DNA from 3 places in the Methylophaga sp. F-2 genome. Region 1 is predicted to be linked to each of the others. Evidence: riboswitches for the same ligand, from Rfam matches in the RefSeq annotation. Region 1 holds a riboswitch; each other region holds the start of a gene.

Region 1 (6,376 bases):
ACCGATCGCGATTCTCTGATACAAATTGATACAAAAATAAGCTTAAAAAAACCATTTCTATTGATTAGTGTTTATCTGTTTTTAACGTTTTTTTACAAACCATAAACTTCGTTTAGTAAGAAACGTTTTTGGTAGCCCCTTAATTACAACAGGAATGGAAAAGTAGTATGAACCTAGCATATCGCATCGTTTGGAATGTCAGCAGGCAAGCATGGATGGTAGCCTCTGAGTTCACATCAGCTAAAGGTAAAACAAAAACACAAAAGACCAACGTACAGAGCAAAAGGGTCGGTCATGCCGTTGTGTTATCAACTGCACTTCTGGCGACAACACCGCTGGCAGTGCAGGCAGCAGGGATAAACAATTGGGTTGGTGCTGATGGCGAATGGTCTACAGCGACGAATTGGGACAGTGGTGTAATACCTACTGACCTTGCCAATATAGATAATGGCAGTACAGTATCTATTAGCGATGGTTCATCACAAAGTCTTACTAGTAATTTATATCTTGGTAACTCAGATGGGTCTACTGGTAATCTGACAATTACAAATGGTTCTCTCACAACAAGCTGGACAAACATTGCTGTGGGATCAGGATCAACCGGCACATTAATAATCGACTCATCAAGTGCAGCATTGACAGCTAATTATCTACGAGTCGGTTTCACGGGTGAAGGTACGTTAATCGTAAAAAATGGGGGTAGATTAGAGTCATCAAGCTTACTTCTCGGCTATGATGATGGGTCAATTGGCAATATGCAGGTGACGGGCACTGGAACTTCTGTTCAAGCAGATGGTGCGACTGCGATAATTGGTTACAGGGGGGAAGGAACTTTAAATCTAGCTGAAGGTGCTAATTTCAATATAAACAATGGCACTGGCACACTCATTCTAGGTGATCAGGCGACTGGATCGGGGGTACTTAATATTGGTGCAGCGTCTGGCGATACTGTTGTAACAGCAGGTACCTTAGGTGCATCATCTGTTGAACTGGGTGCTGGCAATGGCATTATTAACTTTAACCATAACAATACTAACTATGTATTCTCCCAAGAAATTGTAGATACCAACGGTAAGGGGTTTATTAACTTTTTATCAGGTTCTACAACTTTAACCGGTGACCTGGAAGGCTTTTCAGGAAATGTGAATGTGGTTGGTGGCACCTTATCGATTGCTGCTAATAAACCGTTAACACTCGGTCAGGCTGGAGCAACGGCGGACTATACTCAAACGTTGAATGGCCTTCTCAGGCTGGGACTTATCGATGCAAGTCATTACGGTAAGTTAAATGTGACGGGTACAGCCACTTTTGCCGATGGTTCGAAGCTTGACGTAGATGTTAAAGGTGCACCATCGCTCGCTAATGGGAGCCTTCTCAGCAATGTGATTAGCGCAGGCACCTTGGATGCAGGCAGCTTTGAAGTGACGGATAATTCATTACTGTATTCATTTGCTGCAGAAAAAGCAGGGAATACTGTCGGCTTACGTGTAACAAGAGACGGCAATACCAGCGTAGTTCAGAGCGTCAACAGTGAAGGTTTTAAATCGGGTCGTGGTGCAGCACGCGTATTAGATGGTTTTGTGAACGGCGGCTCTACAAATACTGATATTGCAGACGTGTCAACAGCATTTGGGCGTCTTTCCAATGACCAGGAAATCACAGAAGCGGTAGCGGAAACTCTGCCTTTACTGGTGGGGGGCACCACAAAACTCGCTGCCAATACCCTGCACAGCACCAACCGCGTGATTCAAAGCCGTCAGGCCAATACCCGTGGTTTATCATCGGGTGATGCCTTCCTGACTGATAAAAACATGTGGTTAAAACCCGTGGGTAGCTGGACTCGTCAACAAGAACGTAATGGCGTTAGTGGTTATGATGCCGACTCTTACGGTTTTGTGGTGGGGATGGATGGTGATGTCAGCCAATCTAGCCGTTTAGGTCTTGCTTTGTCATATATGAACACCCGCGTTGATGGTAATGGCTTGTCATCCGGTAATAAAGCCGATATTGATGCCTATCAGTTGATTGCCTACGGTAGCCACGACTTAGCCCAGTTTGAAAATGTGGAACTGAACTGGCAAGCCGATGTGGGCATGAATAAAAACGACAGCAAACGCCAAATTAGTTTTATTGGCCGTACTGCTGAATCAGATTACGATAGCTACACCGCCCATATCGGTGTCGGCGTTGGCAAACGTTTTGAGCTGAATGAAAACAGTACGGTAATGCCAAGCATTCGTGCCGATTATGCGTATATCCGTGATGAAAGTTATACAGAAAAAGGCGCAGGGGCGATTAGTCTTGATGTGGATAGTGTGCACACCGAGGAATTTATCTTAATGGCACAAACTGATATCGACCACCAGTTAAATGATAAGACCACCTTACTAGCGAATATGGGTATCGGTTATGACCTCATCAATGACGATACCAGTATGACGGCATCGTATACCGGTGGTGGTACTGCCTTCACAACAGAAGGTATTGACCCTTCACCGTGGTTAGCCAGAGCCGGTGTTGGTGCCACCGTTAACATAAATGACTACACCGATATCACGGCTCAATATGATGTTGAAGGTCGTGAAGACTTTTTAAATCAAACGGCTTCTGTGAAATTACGTTTGTCGTTCTAAGCTAATTTTTGTCTGAAATAAGAAACGCCTCAGCAGTGATCTGTTGAGGCGTTTTGTTTGTTTTATATGCCATAAGTAATTGAATTAAGGTATATTCATTGGCTACCTTCTTTTATGGCTTTTTCTTCGAATGCTTAGTTCATATACCTGTGCCAACACATTAACATGATACCGACACAAGCTCTTGTGTATTGTGATCAGCCTTTGTTTGATGCTTATGAACAGCAGCTTGTACAAGACTGGTTACCGATTGAGATTAACCAGTTATCCGCAGGTCAGTTTTATGGGCACTACCGTGAAGTGGGTAATGAGGCGTTCAGAGTGGTGTTCGAGCAGCAAAATCAGGTAGTACATAAACGCGCCATCATCGAAAAAGACTTTTGTACCATCTCCTTCGAACGTACCACACAAAATCAGGTACGAGTATCTGAATATAATGCCTTTGAGAATTCACTATTTTTCTTGCCAGCTAATGTTGAAGTCGATATCCAGGCTGAGGGAAATGCTGAAACGGTTTATTTTCGATTTGAACAGTCGGTTTTACTTGAGTCTGCCAGAGCCATGAATCCACGGCAGTGGGAAATGCCTGTGGACAGTGTTTTAGTATTTGATGGTGTAAATCGACAACCGTTAGAGTTGTTTACTGATTACCTTTATCAATTATCAGCGATGTCTTCGGATGACGGTCAGCCAGAGCAGCAAAAACATTTAAATACTTCTGTGATGGAACATGTGCTGCTATCTTTAGATTCATCCTTACTTTTTGATGGGCAAGAAACTGATGTCGTGGCACGGCGAAGAGCGGCTAAATCAGTGAGATTAGCTATCGACTATATTCACGCTAAGCTGGACAGTCATATTTGCCCAACCATTATCGATATTTGTAAAGATGTCTGTATCAGTCAGCGTAACTTGCAATATCACTTTAAAAAAGTAATGGGCATCACCCCTAATGCCTACCTTTATCGCTTGAGATTAAATCGAGTGCGATCCCAATTACTCAGGCCTACAGATATTAATATGACGGTGACGCAAGTAGCCAGCGACTGGCACTTTTGGCATTTAGGGCGGTTTTCTAATGATTATCTACAGTTATTCGGCGAGCTACCGTCAGCGACATTACGTCGTGCATTTAATTAAGGGGCAGATTTCTTAGCGGCAGATATTTCCTGCAATAGCTCTGGCCAGTGCTCAACCCAGCAGCAATGATGAGTCATACCGGTGATTACTCTTACAGTGGGGCGTTTTGATTGAGGAAAATGTTGCTGGTATGCATTAGCCACAGCAACGGGCATGATCTTATCTTCACTCCCCACAAAATGAATTTGTGGAATGGCCTGTAATGAAGGCCACTGGTCTGCTGGATTTAATGAGCCTGTTAACGGTGAAATATGCTGTAATGTCGTCCAGTAATCAGTATCAATATTACCTGCCACAGTGACTAACTGAGAAACATCGTCTCGCTTAGCCGCTAATAACGTCGCGACAGCACCCCCACCAGAGTAACCAATAAGCCGTAAAGAAGAAGCCTGATATTGGGCTTTTAACTTATCCACGGCTTGATTCATCGCTTGTAATACCTCAGGAGAAAAGCGGGCTGAAGTCCACAGATGCTGTTCACAGCCTCCAGACCACACATATTGGCATGGGCGGGCCAGATAGACGGCATGGTTATCGAGGAGTGCGAGCTTGAGTGTTAATGGATCGATAGGGGTCGGATCTGAAGACTTTTTTCGTCGACTCAACCAGGCTAAACCATCACCTTCTATGTAAATGGTTAACTCTTTGGACGGTGAGATTTTTTCAGGGATAAAGCTTTGCAAGTTAAATGAGGCTGTAGTGATGATCTGGGATTGCCAGCCATTGAGCTGAGCTAAACGAACTGCCGTATCAGTGCGGTTTTGTGTGGTGGGTATGGATGAGCAGGCCTGTAATATCAAAAAAAGCAGGCAAATAAAGTAACGAAAAACCAAAATAGCTATCCCTTATTATTCCATCTTAGGTATGTGAAAGCACATCATATACGAGTCAGAAAATATTATCCTTAATGCCCGTCTCTCATTAATTTATACGTTTGCGAAAATCGGATAGTGCCGTTGTAGCTGTCTCTATATCATCAATCCTGGCTGGGTTGGATGCCCATATCATTATTGCCAAACTCAGCGTGAGCTGAGGACGGAAAGCTACAGACCTTAAGCTCTTAAGGTGGCTGAGTTACATAGACCGAGAGAGACTCAGAACATGCATACTCAATTTCTAAAACGTTCTTTATTCACGACCTTATTTACATCATCACTCCTATTAAGCGCTGCCGCCAGTGCTGATGGTGTTTTATCTGGAATAAACACTTCGCCTTTAACGATTGATGATGCCACGACAAGCATTGTGTCCGGAACACAGTTTCAAAATGATAGTGAGTTGTCAGTGATAGGCTGGCCTTTTTCTGTAGATCCTGTTTTAGCTAATCAGGGTACCTTTATTAATAATGGTACTTTTTATGGTAAATACAGTGATTTAAATAATTCTGGCATCTTGCTAAACACGGGAAGCCTGACCACGCATGTCAGTGATTTGAATAATGCAGCAAGTGGTCAGATTACCAATACAGGCTATATAGAGAATAAAAGTGGCAGATGGATCAATGATGGCCAAATTGATAATCAGGCTGAATTTCTGAATCAGGGCACCTTTAGCAATAACGGACAGTTGACCAATAACGATATTCTCACCAATACCGGTACTTTATCGAGTTACAGAGGCGGGACTGTTACTAATAATGGCATTTTGACCAACAGCCGGGCGGGTAAATTAAATAACTACATTGATTCTACCCTGGTGAATAATGGCACGCTGAATAATGAGGGCACATTCACTAACGCAGGTCGCTTAATTAATCAGGGTTCAATGACGAATAACTATGTCTTGACCAATGCTATTAATGACACCGTGGTGAACAATGGTGTGATGACGAATAATAAATCGATATATAACCAGAACGCCTTCGTTAACACTGGCACGTTTATTAATAATGAAAAAGCGAAATTGGTCGGTAGTGGTGCCTGGGGTGGTGATTACACTCAAACCGCAGGTCAAACCATCAATAATGGTGTCATGAGCCAAACCAGCGTCAATATTAATGGGGGTAACTTGTCAGGAACCGGCACCATTAACAGCCATGTGACGGTAAATGGTACCGGGTATGACAACTATGCCAGTCTGACCGCTGGTAACTCTATCGGTACGATGACGATTAATGGTAATTACACGCAAGGTGAATTTGGTTCGATGGTTGTGGAGTTTGATGAAACGCACTCCGATCTGCTGGATATTTCGGGTGTCGCTTCACTAGCTGGTTTATTAAGCTTTGAGTTTATTGGTGATGATGTGCAAGAAGGTACATTTAACTTCCTGACCTTTGCCAGCATTGTCGGTAGTTTTGACAGCATTATTTTACCGGCGATAAGTGGTTTTAATTTTGAAGTGGTATTTGGCGATACCTTTGCGAATCTTGTTGTAAGTCAGGCTGTGAACGCTGTGCCTATTCCTGCCGCATTTTTCTTGTTGGCACCGGTCTTATTCGGCTTTTTGGGTTTGCGTCGTAATGCGAGTTTAGTTGCATAAACATCACATATAAAGTTAAGCAAAACCGATAAAATTCAGGGCCAGTTTAAACATCTTTTTTCGTGTTTAAACTGGCCCTGAATACTGCTTATGCTGCTGTCAGTGTTTAACCATAACTGAAC
Region 2 (6,376 bases), on a different contig from region 1:
GTCTAACACCTGCCATGCATGGTGTGTATGAGTCATAGCTCAGTTTGGTTTATAAAGGGATTCTATGTTTAATCTGTTACTAAAACGTCCACAGAACATAAAAAATGATGTGCTGTCCGGGCTCACTGTTGCTTTAGCCCTGGTGCCAGAAGCCGTTGCTTTTGCTTTTGTCGCAGGTGTTGAACCGTTAGTCGGATTATATGCCGCGTTTCTTGTGGGTTTAATTACAGCCGCTATCGGTGGCCGTCCAGGTATGATTTCAGGCGCGACAGGGGCTTTAGCTGTTGTCATGGTGGCGTTGGTTGCACAGCACGGTGTTGAATATTTGTTTGCTACCGTGATTTTAATGGGCGTTTTACAAATCCTGGCAGGCATATTCCGGCTGGGGAAATTTATTCGTATCGTACCATTACCGGTCATGCTCGGATTTGTAAACGGACTGGCCATGGTGATTTTCCTTGCCCAGCTCAAATCATTCAAAGTCACAGGCGAAAATGGTGAAGAACAATGGTTGTCTGGTGAGCCGCTATGGTGGATGTTAGGTCTGGTCGCTTTAACGATGGCTATCAGCTATTTCTTACCCAAACTGACCAAAGCCTTCCCCTCATCTTTAGCCGCTATTATTGTTGTCACGTTAGTGGCAATTGGTCTGCATCTTGATATTCGTAATGTAGGTGATATAGCTTCTATTGCCGGCGGCCTTCCAGAGTTCAGTATTCCGATGGTCCCCTTCAACTTGGAAACATTACTGATTATTGCCCCCTACTCCTTTATCTTAGCGTTTATTGGTTTAACAGAGTCCTTACTAACCCTCACTCTCATTGATGAAATCACAGAAACCACTGGCCGCCCCAATAAAGAATGTATTGGCCAAGGTGTGGCGAATACAGTCACAGGATTTTTTGGTGGTATGGGCGGTTGTGCGATGATTGGTCAAAGTATGATCAATATTAACTCCGGCGGCCGTGGTCGATTATCCGGTATCTCTGCCGCGCTGTTTTTGTTGTGCTTTATTCTGTTTGCATCGCCACTTATCGAAATCATTCCGATTGCGGCTTTGACAGGCGTCATGTTTATGGTGGTATTAGGTACGTTTGAATGGGCCAGTTTCCGTTTGCTTGGACGTATCCCATTACCTGATGCCATTATCGGTATTTCCGTCGCCGTTATTACCGTCTTTACTGATCTGGCTATCGCGGTAATTACTGGCATTATCATGTCGGCGCTGGTATTTGCATGGCAACACGCCAAACACATTTATCTGAAAAGTTATAAAAATGAACAAGGTTCTATCGTTCATGAATTGAACGGGCCATTATTCTTTAGCTCAGTCCGTAACTTCAATGACTTATTTGATCCGAAAAATGATGATGCTGACGACATCATTCTTGATTTCAAAAACTCGCGCGTTTACGACCATTCAGCCATTGAAGCGATTGACTCACTGGCAGAACGTTACATCAAAGCTGGAAAAACGCTGCATTTAAGGCATTTAAGTGAAGAGTGTAAACAATTACTCAACAATGCAGCTGATCTGATTGAAGTGAATGTGATGGAAGATCCGCACTATCATATTGCTGATGATAAGCTGGCATAAAAGTGAAATAACTGCTATCTTAAGCCCATAATAATAAGCTAAAAATTGTATAACCTATTGAACTACGAGAAAAAAACATGTTAAAAAAAATTGATAAACTGCTGATAGAAAAATTTCCACATATTATTCTTGGCTTTACTGTTTTTTGGTTGTCACTGATTGCTTTCGGCCTATATAACAACTAAGCCGATCAGCGGTATCGTTAAAAAGCCAGTCATCGACTGGCTTTTTTTATGTCCAAATTTATTTTCATTCGACAAGTTATTCATTTTTGATCTAGGTCAATGCCTAATATCTGTGCCAGGCGAATAATAACCTCACGCTGTTTTAAAACAGCACAATATTCTCAGTGAGGAGACGATGATGGAAAAAATTGAACACTATATTCATGATAACTTTGCCGCATTAATTTGTGTGATGTCAGTTGCTTGGCTTGCCTTGGTTGCCTATGGCCTTATCATGTCTTAATGCCTTTAGGGCATAAGCAACTCAAAACTCGCCCGGGCAATACACTGGCCATTCAATAGGCACTCAACCTCGTGTATGCCCGGGTAATATTTTCTGGTCGATATCTTCTGTAAAGTATGTCGTTTTTGCATGTGGAGATATTCGCCTTCTGCTAAACGTATATTTTTCCATTTAAAGACTTTTTCTCTCGTCATTTTTCCAGCAGCCCCAACAAAACGTATCCGGTAGTCTAGTACTACATACTGCGCCTGCTTGCTTCGTAAACGAAAATCCAGCACCAGCGTCTGCCCTAATAATAATCGGCTATGGGAAAGACGAAGTAATGGCTGTTCAATATCCACCGACTGACTAAAACCTAACAGCGGATAAACATCAGCATTTCCCTGTTTCACCAAACTCCGTAAACCATGGCGAATCACCCAGTTTATGTTTTGTGAAGCTGCTTGTTTCCACTCTGAACAAATATCAATCACCATTTGAGGATGATCCTTACTAATATCATTGATGTTATTAGCAACAGAACGCCTGACATAGAGGCTGTGATCACCTTTTAACTTCTCAAGAATCGGCCATATTGGTGTTGGGTCATCACGTAAATCAGTTAATTGTGGTGCCCAAGGTAAACGTGGTCGAATGCCTTCAGAGGCTAATCGCCTGATATGTTCATTCTCATGTTCAGCCCACTGCAGCATTTGCAAATAGGTTTCTTCAAAATGCGCCAACAGAAAAAACCGAATGGCAAACTCGCTGGTAAATAATGGGGTTAATTTTTCTAATGCAGCAAAAGAAACATGGAGGTGGTTGATGCCATATATAGCGACATAGTCAATTAATGGCCAGGCTAAATAATGTGCCCAACCAGAAAACTGTTCTTCTCTAAGGTATTCAGCAGCCTGTAACAGAATAGCTATCGCATCGACATAATCATCAGGCAGGTAGACATGCAAACTCTTAGCAAGATAGTCTGCACGTGCTTTGAGTTCCAGCTCATCCAGTTTGAGTGAGGCCGTCTGAATAAAATCTGTCACAGCAAAGTCTGGCCACACTGAATGAATCAGTGAACCTAGCTCATGAACTGCTGCAGTATTGAGTTTATTTTTGAGTTGTTCAGCCATAAAAAAAGCCGCGATGGAATCGCGGCTTTTATCATACGGTATTCTGTCTTAGCTTAGGCAGTTTTTTTACGTCTGCGCATCGCTGTAAAGCCCATCAAACCAGAACCAAATAACCATAATGCTGCTGGAACAGGTACTTCACTTACAGGTGGGCAGTATGTACCATCCACTGTTAATTCAGCCCAGAAAACATCTTCTTTTATTTTATCAAAAATAGCTTTGAAGGTGATACCAGCAAGCACTTCGTCAAATAAGTTTGAACTTAGTTGAAATACATCAACGCCACCATCTAATTTACCAACGTATGTCAGGTATGGGAAATAATTATCTAATGTCCATAAACCATCAGAGAACCATGAACCGTTGGCATTTGATTTAACTGATAAAGTAGCCGAAGTAATTTCTAAAGTAGGCTCATTGATGGCTTCAAAGCTCATATACGCCTCTGAAGAGTCCCAGAAAGTTCCCCAGTAATCATGATCTTCGTTAGTTACTTTAGCGTTTAATGTCGTTGAATAAGCTTGAGGGTTATCACATGTTGAACCATCATTACCACAACCTCCATGATGATGCCCACCATGATAAAACGTTGCTGAAGCAACACTTGAAAAACCTAGCAACATAGCAGCTACTAACATAGCCGATTTGTAAAATTTCATAGAATTATCCTTATTTACTATGCAACCCGGCCATCTTTAAAAAAGATCCGTGGCTTTCCGTCACATGGCTCACACCAAGGTTGGCTTAACTGTTCAATATGCAATCACTACCTGCAGAATACATATTAGTGATTCGTCATTAGCTGAACAATTGTACTTTGGTACTAAAACGTAAAATTAATCAGCCATCTACAGACTTTTTTATCAAATACCACCCTTAATATTTGATAAAAACATGGGAATAACTCCCAGTGCGATGCATTGTATTACCTTAGTTTTGATCAGGACAATTGTACCTTGGTACTAGTTATAAAATTTTTAACGTTTTTTTGTAAAAACGGCTATCGACTCAACGTGTGTTGTGTGAGGAAACATATCCATAATGCCTGCTGCTTCCATAATATAGCCATGCTGATTCACCAGCTCACCCGCATCACGTGCCAATGTCGCCGGATTACAAGACACATACACCAGGCGCTCAGCACCTAATGCAGCGAGTTGATGTAAAACTTCAAACGCCCCACTTCTGGGCGGATCGAGCAGAATTTTATTAAAGCCTTTTTCCGCCCAAGGATAATCTTTGAGCTCGGTTTGTGTCAGATCGGCCAGTTCAAACTCAGCATTCTTTAAGCCATTAAGTTGTGCATTATTTTTAGCGTGTTGCACCAGAGCCGCATCACCTTCGACACCAACCACTTCATTAACGCGTCTAGCTAAAGGTAAAGTGAAGTTACCTAAGCCACAGAATAGATCCAGAATACGATCATCAGCTTGTACGTCCAGTAAGTTCATGGCTCGCTGGATCATTTTTTCATTAATACCGGCATTCACCTGAGTAAAATCGCTCGGATCAAACTGTAAGTTCAACCCTGCTTCCGGCGCATAACTGAGCTGAGCTGACTCAGGCCATAATAAGGAGACCGTATCCGGACCACCCGGTTGCTGATAGATCCATAAATTATTGCTTTGACCAAAGCGAATCAATGCATTTTTATCCGTCTCAGATAATGCATCAAGATTGCGAAAAACTAACGCCACATGCTCATCATCCATCGCCACTTCAATCTGAGCGATACGATTATAGGCTTCAAGCCCAGCAATTAATGACGCTAAATCCGTTAAACGATGACCCACGCGAGGATCTAAGACCTCACATTGCTCTAGCATGGCAATATAAGGTGAAGACTTTTCTCTGAAACCGACCAGAACCTGTTCTTTTTTCGCGACATACTTCACGCCTAAACGTGCTTTACGACGATATCCCCATAATGGACCGGTTAAAGGCGCTAACCATTGTTCAGGATTTAAGTTACCAAAGTGAGTGAAGTGTTCAGCCAATGTGGCTTGTTTATGAGCCAACTGTGCTTCAGGTGACATATGCATCAAACTGCAGCCACCACAAATACTAAAATGCTGACATTTTGCTGCTACGCGATCATCCGCGCCAGACAATACTTCTACCGTGCGTGCCTCATCATATTTTTTGTGAACCCGGCTATATTGAAAGTTCACTTTTTCTCCGGCTAAGGCGCCATCCACAAAAACGGTTTTACCTTCAATTCGAGCGATGCCTCTACCATCGTGTGATAACGACTCAATCTCTGCTGTAACGGGTTCTTGCGGTATTCTTTGTCTGCGGCTACGTCTTGCCATCTTTTATCTCTTATCTCTGAAAAATAAAAAGTCCAGTGACGCTTTCACGCCACTGGACGTCATTATTATAATCAATCTGCTGTATTTATTTTTGTTTCCAGCTACCACCTTGCTGATACCACCAGCCTTTTGCTGCATTACTAATCCAGCGCTGTGCGAAGGTTTGTTGGATATCATCTTGCCATTCCGGATGCCCGTTTGCTCTGGCGATTTCAGCATAGAGCGCTTTACGATCATTATTTTCGGCGGCAATCAGACTATTTAACTGGTTACGGTCTTTTAACGGTACAGACTTGGCATCACGTAGAGTAATAAAACCATCATCAGTTAACCCTATCGCACCACTATTATAGAAAGGCTTCAAACTTTCATGGCGTGTTTTCATATTCGACTGTAATGCATTGATAGCGGGTGAATTGATATTAATATCCGCACCTGCCGCTTCAGCCTGCGGTACCATCCAGTTCAACACAGACATAGCCAGTGGCAGCCTGGAGTCTGATGTTGACGATTGTTTATCCTGCTTGTCAGGTTCAGCCGTATCTGCAGGTTGTGTTTCTGGGCCCCACACATCTTCAATAATTCTGTCTGCTGCTTTTTCAGCCGCTGCCGCTGGGAAATAGATATTAATGGTGACACATGAAACCAACATTAATCCCGACACCGTGCCCGTTAACCACTTCATTAAATGCATAAACCTCTCCTTACTCAATAATGGGTCCAGAACTATTTTGTACCGCTTTGATACGTTCTAATAAATCAGCCCAGTCCACTCTACGCGTATAGCCAATCACATCAATCCACGGTGGTAAACCGCCCCCACCTTTGACAATATAGTACCCCTGATCAGCATCTTCGATGCCAGCCATTTCACAAACATCATT
Region 3 (6,376 bases), 120 kb from region 1:
GTGGATGTGTTACTAAAATCGGCCGTATCTTCTTCTGCAATATCGCGTGATTCACGTTCTGCATAATTTAAATTGAGACCATAGGTACTTCTCTCATTAGCATAAGAGGTACTAAAACTGGCGAAGGGATTTTCTTTATCGAGGTCTTTTAGATCTTGATATCTGCTTATTCTATAACCTAAACGAACTTCTGATGTTGAGTTTTCTAATGATCGCGTTAAGCTTAGTGTAGGATCAATATTTAAACTGAAATCATCTAATCTATCTTCACGAAGTAGCTCATTATCGTCATATTTAAACTTAGGATCAGCCTGTGCATTAAATACCCATTCTGCTGCTGATGCTGTATTTATCAGCAGGCAAGGCAATAATAGCGGAATATATTTTCTCATGGACATGTGTCTCGGCTATTTTGCTTAAGGTACGATAATAACGTCGCCACTTTCCAATGTAATGTTGGTATTTAGTGCTTTGCCTTTTTTTATCTCTGCATATTTCACGGGTAAGACTTGTTGCTTAGCCCCATCTCTGCGAAGCACGATAATGTTGTTTTCTTCTGCATAAGGCGATAAACCACCGGCTAAACTTAGCGCTTGCATGGCGTCTAACGGTTGATTCATCACAAAAGAGCCTGGGTTGAGTACTTTCCCTAAAATATGAACTCTATTACCTTCAACATTTGTGACAGAGACCGTAACAACCGGATCTGCCAGGTATTCACTGAGTTTTTTAGTTAATTCTTCTTCAACTTCTGCCACCGTTTTTTCTTTAGCGACAACTTCGCCTGCTAAAGGAAAGGTGATAACTCCATCAGGCAGGACCGTTACTTGTTTTTGCAAAGACTCTTCATTCCATACTGAAATGTCTAAGACGTCGCCTGAATTCAATAAATAGCGTTCTGCAGCAAACGTCGTTGAAGAAAATAGAGAAAAAAGTGCAACAAAAAGTACAAGGAAGCGCTTAAGCATGAGGGAAAATCCTTATCTATAATTAACATTCAAAATTGATATTAACACTCTATTTTTCAAAAAAAAAGGGAGCTTTTGCTCCCTTTCAATTTGTAACAGTTAAGTTACTGTTAACTTAAATCTTAGTTCTTATGCAGCAACTGCTGATTTTCTTCTAAGCCCTAAGAAACCTAATAAGGCCGGAGCAAACAAGAATAATGCGGCTGGTACTGGTACAGCAGATACTGATACATCATATTTCAAAATGTTAGATGCAGCATCAATAATATCTAAACCGTAGAAAACGTTCGCAGCTAAAAATGCAGTGAAACTAAAATCACCAGTGATAACAAAGGTTTGTGCACCTGGTAAGTAACTGCCGTTAGGGCCGGTGATTTCTCCGAATTTTACTGTTGCGCCTGTTAAAGCTGTGAATGGATTGAAAGACCATTCAATTTTCACGTTGGTAGCTGTATCAGAGGTAAGATCAAATTGTGAATACCAGTTACCAACCTCACCTACAGTACCACCAGCGAGTACAGTACTGTTGTTATTTACATCAACAGATTGTGTTGCGCCACTTGATCCGATACCAGTAAGAGTCAATGTTGCAGCATTGACACCAACCGAAAACATGAGAGCTACTAAAAATAGCATCGCCTTTTTCATAATAAACTTCCTTATGCATAAGTTGAAAAAACAAGCAATGCAACCCAGCCATCTTTAAATTAAAGATCTGTGGCTTTCCGACCCCGCCTCACGACGAGTTTGGCTTTTGTTAAATTACCATATCCATAAGATATGATAATCACCTATCTGACTTTTTCAGATGAGTGAATGATATGGAGCATTGTCCACCCGTGTCTATTGTACCTTGGTACAATTTTGCTATTGGAATTTAAAATCAATTCGCTAATGGATATAAAAAAGGGAGCCTAAGCTCCCTTTTTTATCAAAAACATTGTTTTTATGCTGCAACAGCTGTTTTTCTACGCAGACCCAAAAAGCCTAATAAAGCAGGGGCAAACAAGAATAATGCAGCTGGAACAGGTACTGCAGATACTGAAACGTCATATTTAACTACGCCTGATGTCGCATCAATGATACTCAGGATGTAGCTAGTACCTGCTGTCAACATAGCTGTGAAGCTGAAGTCTTCAGTAATTGCATATGACACAGTGTCACCCAATGTACCAAAAACTAATGTTGCACCTTTAATTGCAGGGTTAAATGACCATGCGATTACAACAGGTGTATCTGTATCAGTTGTGAGTGAAAATGCTGAACTCCAAGTACTTTTTGAAGAAACAGTACCACTACCTAACACAACAGACCCAGAGGTAACATCAGCACTTTGACTTGCGATAGTTGAACCAGCTTCAGTCAGAGATAACGTCGCTGCGTTAACACTTACTGAAAACAATAAAGCTACGATAAATAGCATCGCTTTTTTCATAATAATTTCCTTATGCATAAGAATTCGAAAAAACAAGCAATGCAACCCAGCCATCTTTAAATGTAGATTTAAAGATCTGTGGCTTTCCGACCCCGCCTCACAGCGAGTTTGGCTTTAATTACACAACATCAAACACGCCGACATTGTGTAAGACCATATTATGATCTTGCTACAAAGCCATCACCGTTGATGTCTATTGTTCTGATTGCTATTAAGATATTTAAGATAACTAGTATTATCTAGTGTATATGCTTTACACCGATACCTTAACAGTATGGATATGATACTGTGTCTCAAGGTAAGTAACAAGTATATTTAGTAAGTAACATTACTAATTAAAACTAAACAGACAATTAGTAGGCGTTTTTACCGACAAACCCTTTGAACAGTGTTAAAAAAATAATCTCAAGATCTAGTAATAGCGACCAGTTCTGAATATATTTGAGATCATAATGCACACGTCCCTGCATTTTATCCAACGTATCTGTTTCCCCTCTAAAACCATTAATTTGTGCTAATCCGGTAATGCCCGGTTTAACTTTATGTCTCAGCATATATCCCTGAATCTGTGCACGATATTGCTCATTATGTGCTACAGCATGTGGCCGTGGACCAACGATGGACATCGACCCACCCAGAGAATTAAAAAATTGTGGAAGCTCGTCAAGAGACGTTCTACGCAGGAAACCACCAAAAGGGGTAATTCGGCTGTCATTCTTCTGAGCTTGTGTGACCTTTTCACCATCTTCCGTGACAGTCATTGTACGGAATTTCCATACTTTAATTTTTTCACCATCCACGCCATAACGTGTCTGTTTGAAAAATACAGGACCTTTAGATGTGAACTTCACCCCAGCTGCAATAATTAACATGGGTATAGCGATAATTGCCAGGATAATAATACTGAGAATAATATCCTCTAATCGTTTCAATATACTGTCGATACCAGCAAAGGGCGTTTCATAAACTGAAATAGCCGTGATGCCCTGATAATCCACCCAACGTGAATTGAGAAGATTGAACGTGAACAAGTCTGGTACTAAGTATACTGATGCCGTGCTATCTGCCAATAGCTCAGTTATATGCCGTATTCTATGCTCGGCTGACATAGCAAGGGTAATGTATACCGTATCCACTTTGCCTGCTTTACAGTCTTCAATCAGCTGGTTGAAGTCACCCACGTTTTTGTTGGTGACGACTAAGTTAGGCTCTGTTTCAACACGTTTTTGTGATCGGTCATCGTAATAACCGACCAATCTGAATCCTGACCAGTCCATTTCATTAAATGCACGCTCCAGGCGTTTACCTAATGTTGTTTCACCAACGATAGCAACGTTTCTGGTATTTACACCACGTGCACGGAGGATTGCCAATGATGTTCTTACAATGGCATGCCAGGAAATTAATTCAATTGGCGTCAATAAAAACCATAAAAAAACAAAGCTATCAAGATAACTACCAGAGTGAATGAAAAAGATATCAATCATTACTAGAATGAAAACACTGGTAAACCATGAAAACATAACTGCCGAGACTTCTTCTCGCAATGCAGTACCTCGCCATGAACGATAGGCATCTTGAGATTCGGCAAAGAAATTAAACAATAAAATAGCGAATAAGAGGCTCCATATGTAAAGGACATCCCATCCCGCCTTAAAAATATCAAATAAGGCCAAAAAGGTAAGCAGGATAATGCCACTATCAATCAGGCGTGATATCGCATTAATTTTTGCATCGTATTGTCTGATCCTGCCTTGAGCCATTTGTTCCTTTCCAATTCCAGATTCTGCTGGCAATAATACAGTAATTACGTCAGAGTATTGATATCAAAATATTGAATCTTTTCTGGCTGGTCACTTGTTGTATCATCTAATTGTTTATCTAAATACTATTAGACGAGTTACATCTTCCATATCATTACAGTATAAAGAACTTATAAATGAGAACAAATCCCAAACTTAAAACATATTATCCGTATTTTGACTATGTAAGATTTATCGCTGCAAGTATCGTAATGTTTTACCATGATGGCCTAATCAATTGGGATCCAAGTGGAAGTATCGCTGTTGATGTTTTCTTTGCTTTGAGTGGTTGGTTGATAGGGGGGATTTTACTGAGAAGTAAAACGGAAGACTTACCTCGATTTTATTTCAATAGAGCAATCAGAATATGGATTCCTTATTTTGCTGCTCTATCACTAATCATTCTTGTTAGTCTATTAAAAGATCCGGTTAATATTAAATGGTTTGAGTTCATCCTATACAAACTCACCTTTGTCTATAATATCTTTGGACCGCCGCAGCTACTCGAATACAAAGATATGATGCCTCTGGATGGAACCGGAAATCATTTTTGGAGTGTCAATGCTGAAGAACAGTTCTATTTATTTGCACCAATTTTACTAGTTCTAATTGGCAAATTTGGTCGCCACCCCATCACTTGGGCACTATTGTCGGTCATTGCTTGGCATCAACATCTTTATGCCCCCATATTTCTTGGTGTATTTGCTGCGATTTGTGCATACAAATATGGTAATTTCTATGAGAAACCGTTCGTCAAATTTATTCTTTTTGCTATTTTGGTCACTAGTACTTTTGGAATAATCTATAGTAATTATCAATATTTTTCCCCAGCATTTTCTATATCTCTCATTTTATTATTAGCTATTAAAGGTGAGAAAAGTGATTTCGGGGAATTCTTAGGAGGAATATCCTATCCCCTATATTTAAACCATTGGATAGGCGTCTTTGCTGCTAACAGTATCTCAGGTATTTTCGGCTTCAGAGGTACGCTTTACAGTATAGTTCTAGCGATCCTAATTGGTTATTTACTTAGTGCAATAATGTATCTGTTGATAGATAAACAATGTTTAAAACATAGGTCAAAATTTTACTCTCATGCAAGAGGAGTATGGATAACCATCAGCGCTTATCTCATGATAGTGATTGGTTTGAGTTTTGGTATATTTGTCTGGTGAAACAGGGTTTAACTCAATTAGCTCTCATAGAGACTAGTTATAGTAATTTTCTATGAGAGATATTAATCTTGGTAACTCATCTTCATTCAAGAAATTAATACCCGCGGCAGCTTTCCTGCCTCCACCAGTGTCAAATTGGCCTGCAATATAATCAGCTCCTTCTTGACGTATTTTGGGTGCTCTTATGCTTACCACATAAGCAGATGAATCAGGTATTTCAGTGAGAATTAAATGTGCCCGCGAAGGAAATTGATTGCTTAAATAATTACTATAGGTACCACTAATACGCCTTGCCCATTTATCATCAGGTAGTGTGATTACTCCCACCATCTCATTTTCATAGCTTAGCTTTTGTTGTTTTGCCTGTGCCAAATCTGAGTTGTAGCCTGAGTCCAGAGTCTCAATTATCTCAGCATTGTCATCAATAAAATCTAGAGGTGAGCGGTAGTTAACACAACACGAATACAACTCATCAGGCGCGAAGAATAAATCATCAATACTGGCACCATAGCCATTGTAATTAATATGCTGCCCCAAGGTTTTGAGTTTAATTATTTTACTTTCATCAAGATGGATTTTTTTTGCATAATTTTCAGCAACACTTGTGAGATTGTCACCAAAAGCCGCCGTTATCGCCCATAATTCATAGGCATTATTTAAGTACTCATTGATTATCAACGCAGTACATTTATTGGGATGCATATCAATCAGTGCTTGTAAACGAGGATGACTTATTTGCTCTCCTGGGTTGTGATGATCGGCATAAAACACATCGACATCATGTAATAGCAGATTCAGCAGTGCATCATGATTTTTTTGCATTGAAACATCTAATACTGTTACTTGGGAGGCTTTTTCTACATCGACCCTACTCAGTAATTTTATATCTCGTTTAACCCCGGTAATTAGTTCAGAGCGAATGGGATTAGCTAATCGCAATTGAACTAACGCACAAATCCCATCAGCATCACCATTAAAAACATCAAAGTTTGTCAT

Evidence for each region. Region 1 has a riboswitch for cyclic di-GMP ahead of AC13DA_RS07535 (autotransporter outer membrane beta-barrel domain-containing protein). Riboswitches for the same ligand answer to the same signal wherever they lie in the genome.
Region 2: it holds a riboswitch for cyclic di-GMP, as region 1 does, so the genes downstream of both, AC13DA_RS06110 (VPLPA-CTERM sorting domain-containing protein) here and AC13DA_RS07535 (autotransporter outer membrane beta-barrel domain-containing protein) in region 1, are expected to answer to the same signal.
Region 3: it holds a riboswitch for cyclic di-GMP, as region 1 does, so the genes downstream of both, AC13DA_RS08110 (hypothetical protein) here and AC13DA_RS07535 (autotransporter outer membrane beta-barrel domain-containing protein) in region 1, are expected to answer to the same signal.

Annotation. Positions count from the first base shown of each region.
Region 1 is NZ_JBSXOF010000018.1:104,366-110,741, reverse strand. It holds gene AC13DA_RS07555 (response regulator transcription factor) at 1-19, shown strand, start outside; gene AC13DA_RS07550 (autotransporter domain-containing protein) at 168-2,633, shown strand; gene AC13DA_RS07545 (helix-turn-helix domain-containing protein) at 2,799-3,773, shown strand; gene AC13DA_RS07540 (alpha/beta hydrolase) at 3,770-4,606, opposite strand; cyclic di-GMP riboswitch class I at 4,776-4,855, shown strand; gene AC13DA_RS07535 (autotransporter outer membrane beta-barrel domain-containing protein) at 4,875-6,254, shown strand; gene AC13DA_RS07530 (hypothetical protein) at 6,376-6,376, opposite strand, start outside.
Region 2 is NZ_JBSXOF010000016.1:377,387-383,762, reverse strand. It holds gene AC13DA_RS06120 (SulP family inorganic anion transporter) at 65-1,597, shown strand; gene AC13DA_RS06115 (DNA alkylation repair protein) at 2,071-3,180, opposite strand; gene AC13DA_RS06110 (VPLPA-CTERM sorting domain-containing protein) at 3,234-3,839, opposite strand; cyclic di-GMP riboswitch class I at 3,857-3,934, opposite strand; gene rlmD (23S rRNA (uracil(1939)-C(5))-methyltransferase RlmD) at 4,158-5,492, opposite strand; gene AC13DA_RS06100 (YdbL family probable chaperone protein) at 5,578-6,186, opposite strand; gene AC13DA_RS06095 (translocation/assembly module TamB domain-containing protein) at 6,197-6,376, opposite strand, start outside.
Region 3 is NZ_JBSXOF010000018.1:228,701-235,076, forward strand. It holds gene AC13DA_RS08100 (hypothetical protein) at 1-398, opposite strand, end outside; gene AC13DA_RS08105 (polysaccharide biosynthesis/export family protein) at 417-968, opposite strand; gene AC13DA_RS08110 (hypothetical protein) at 1,098-1,616, opposite strand; cyclic di-GMP riboswitch class I at 1,652-1,730, opposite strand; gene AC13DA_RS08115 (hypothetical protein) at 1,915-2,403, opposite strand; cyclic di-GMP riboswitch class I at 2,441-2,526, opposite strand; gene AC13DA_RS08120 (undecaprenyl-phosphate glucose phosphotransferase) at 2,757-4,166, opposite strand; gene AC13DA_RS08125 (acyltransferase family protein) at 4,343-5,380, shown strand; gene AC13DA_RS08130 (DHHA1 domain-containing protein) at 5,414-6,376, opposite strand.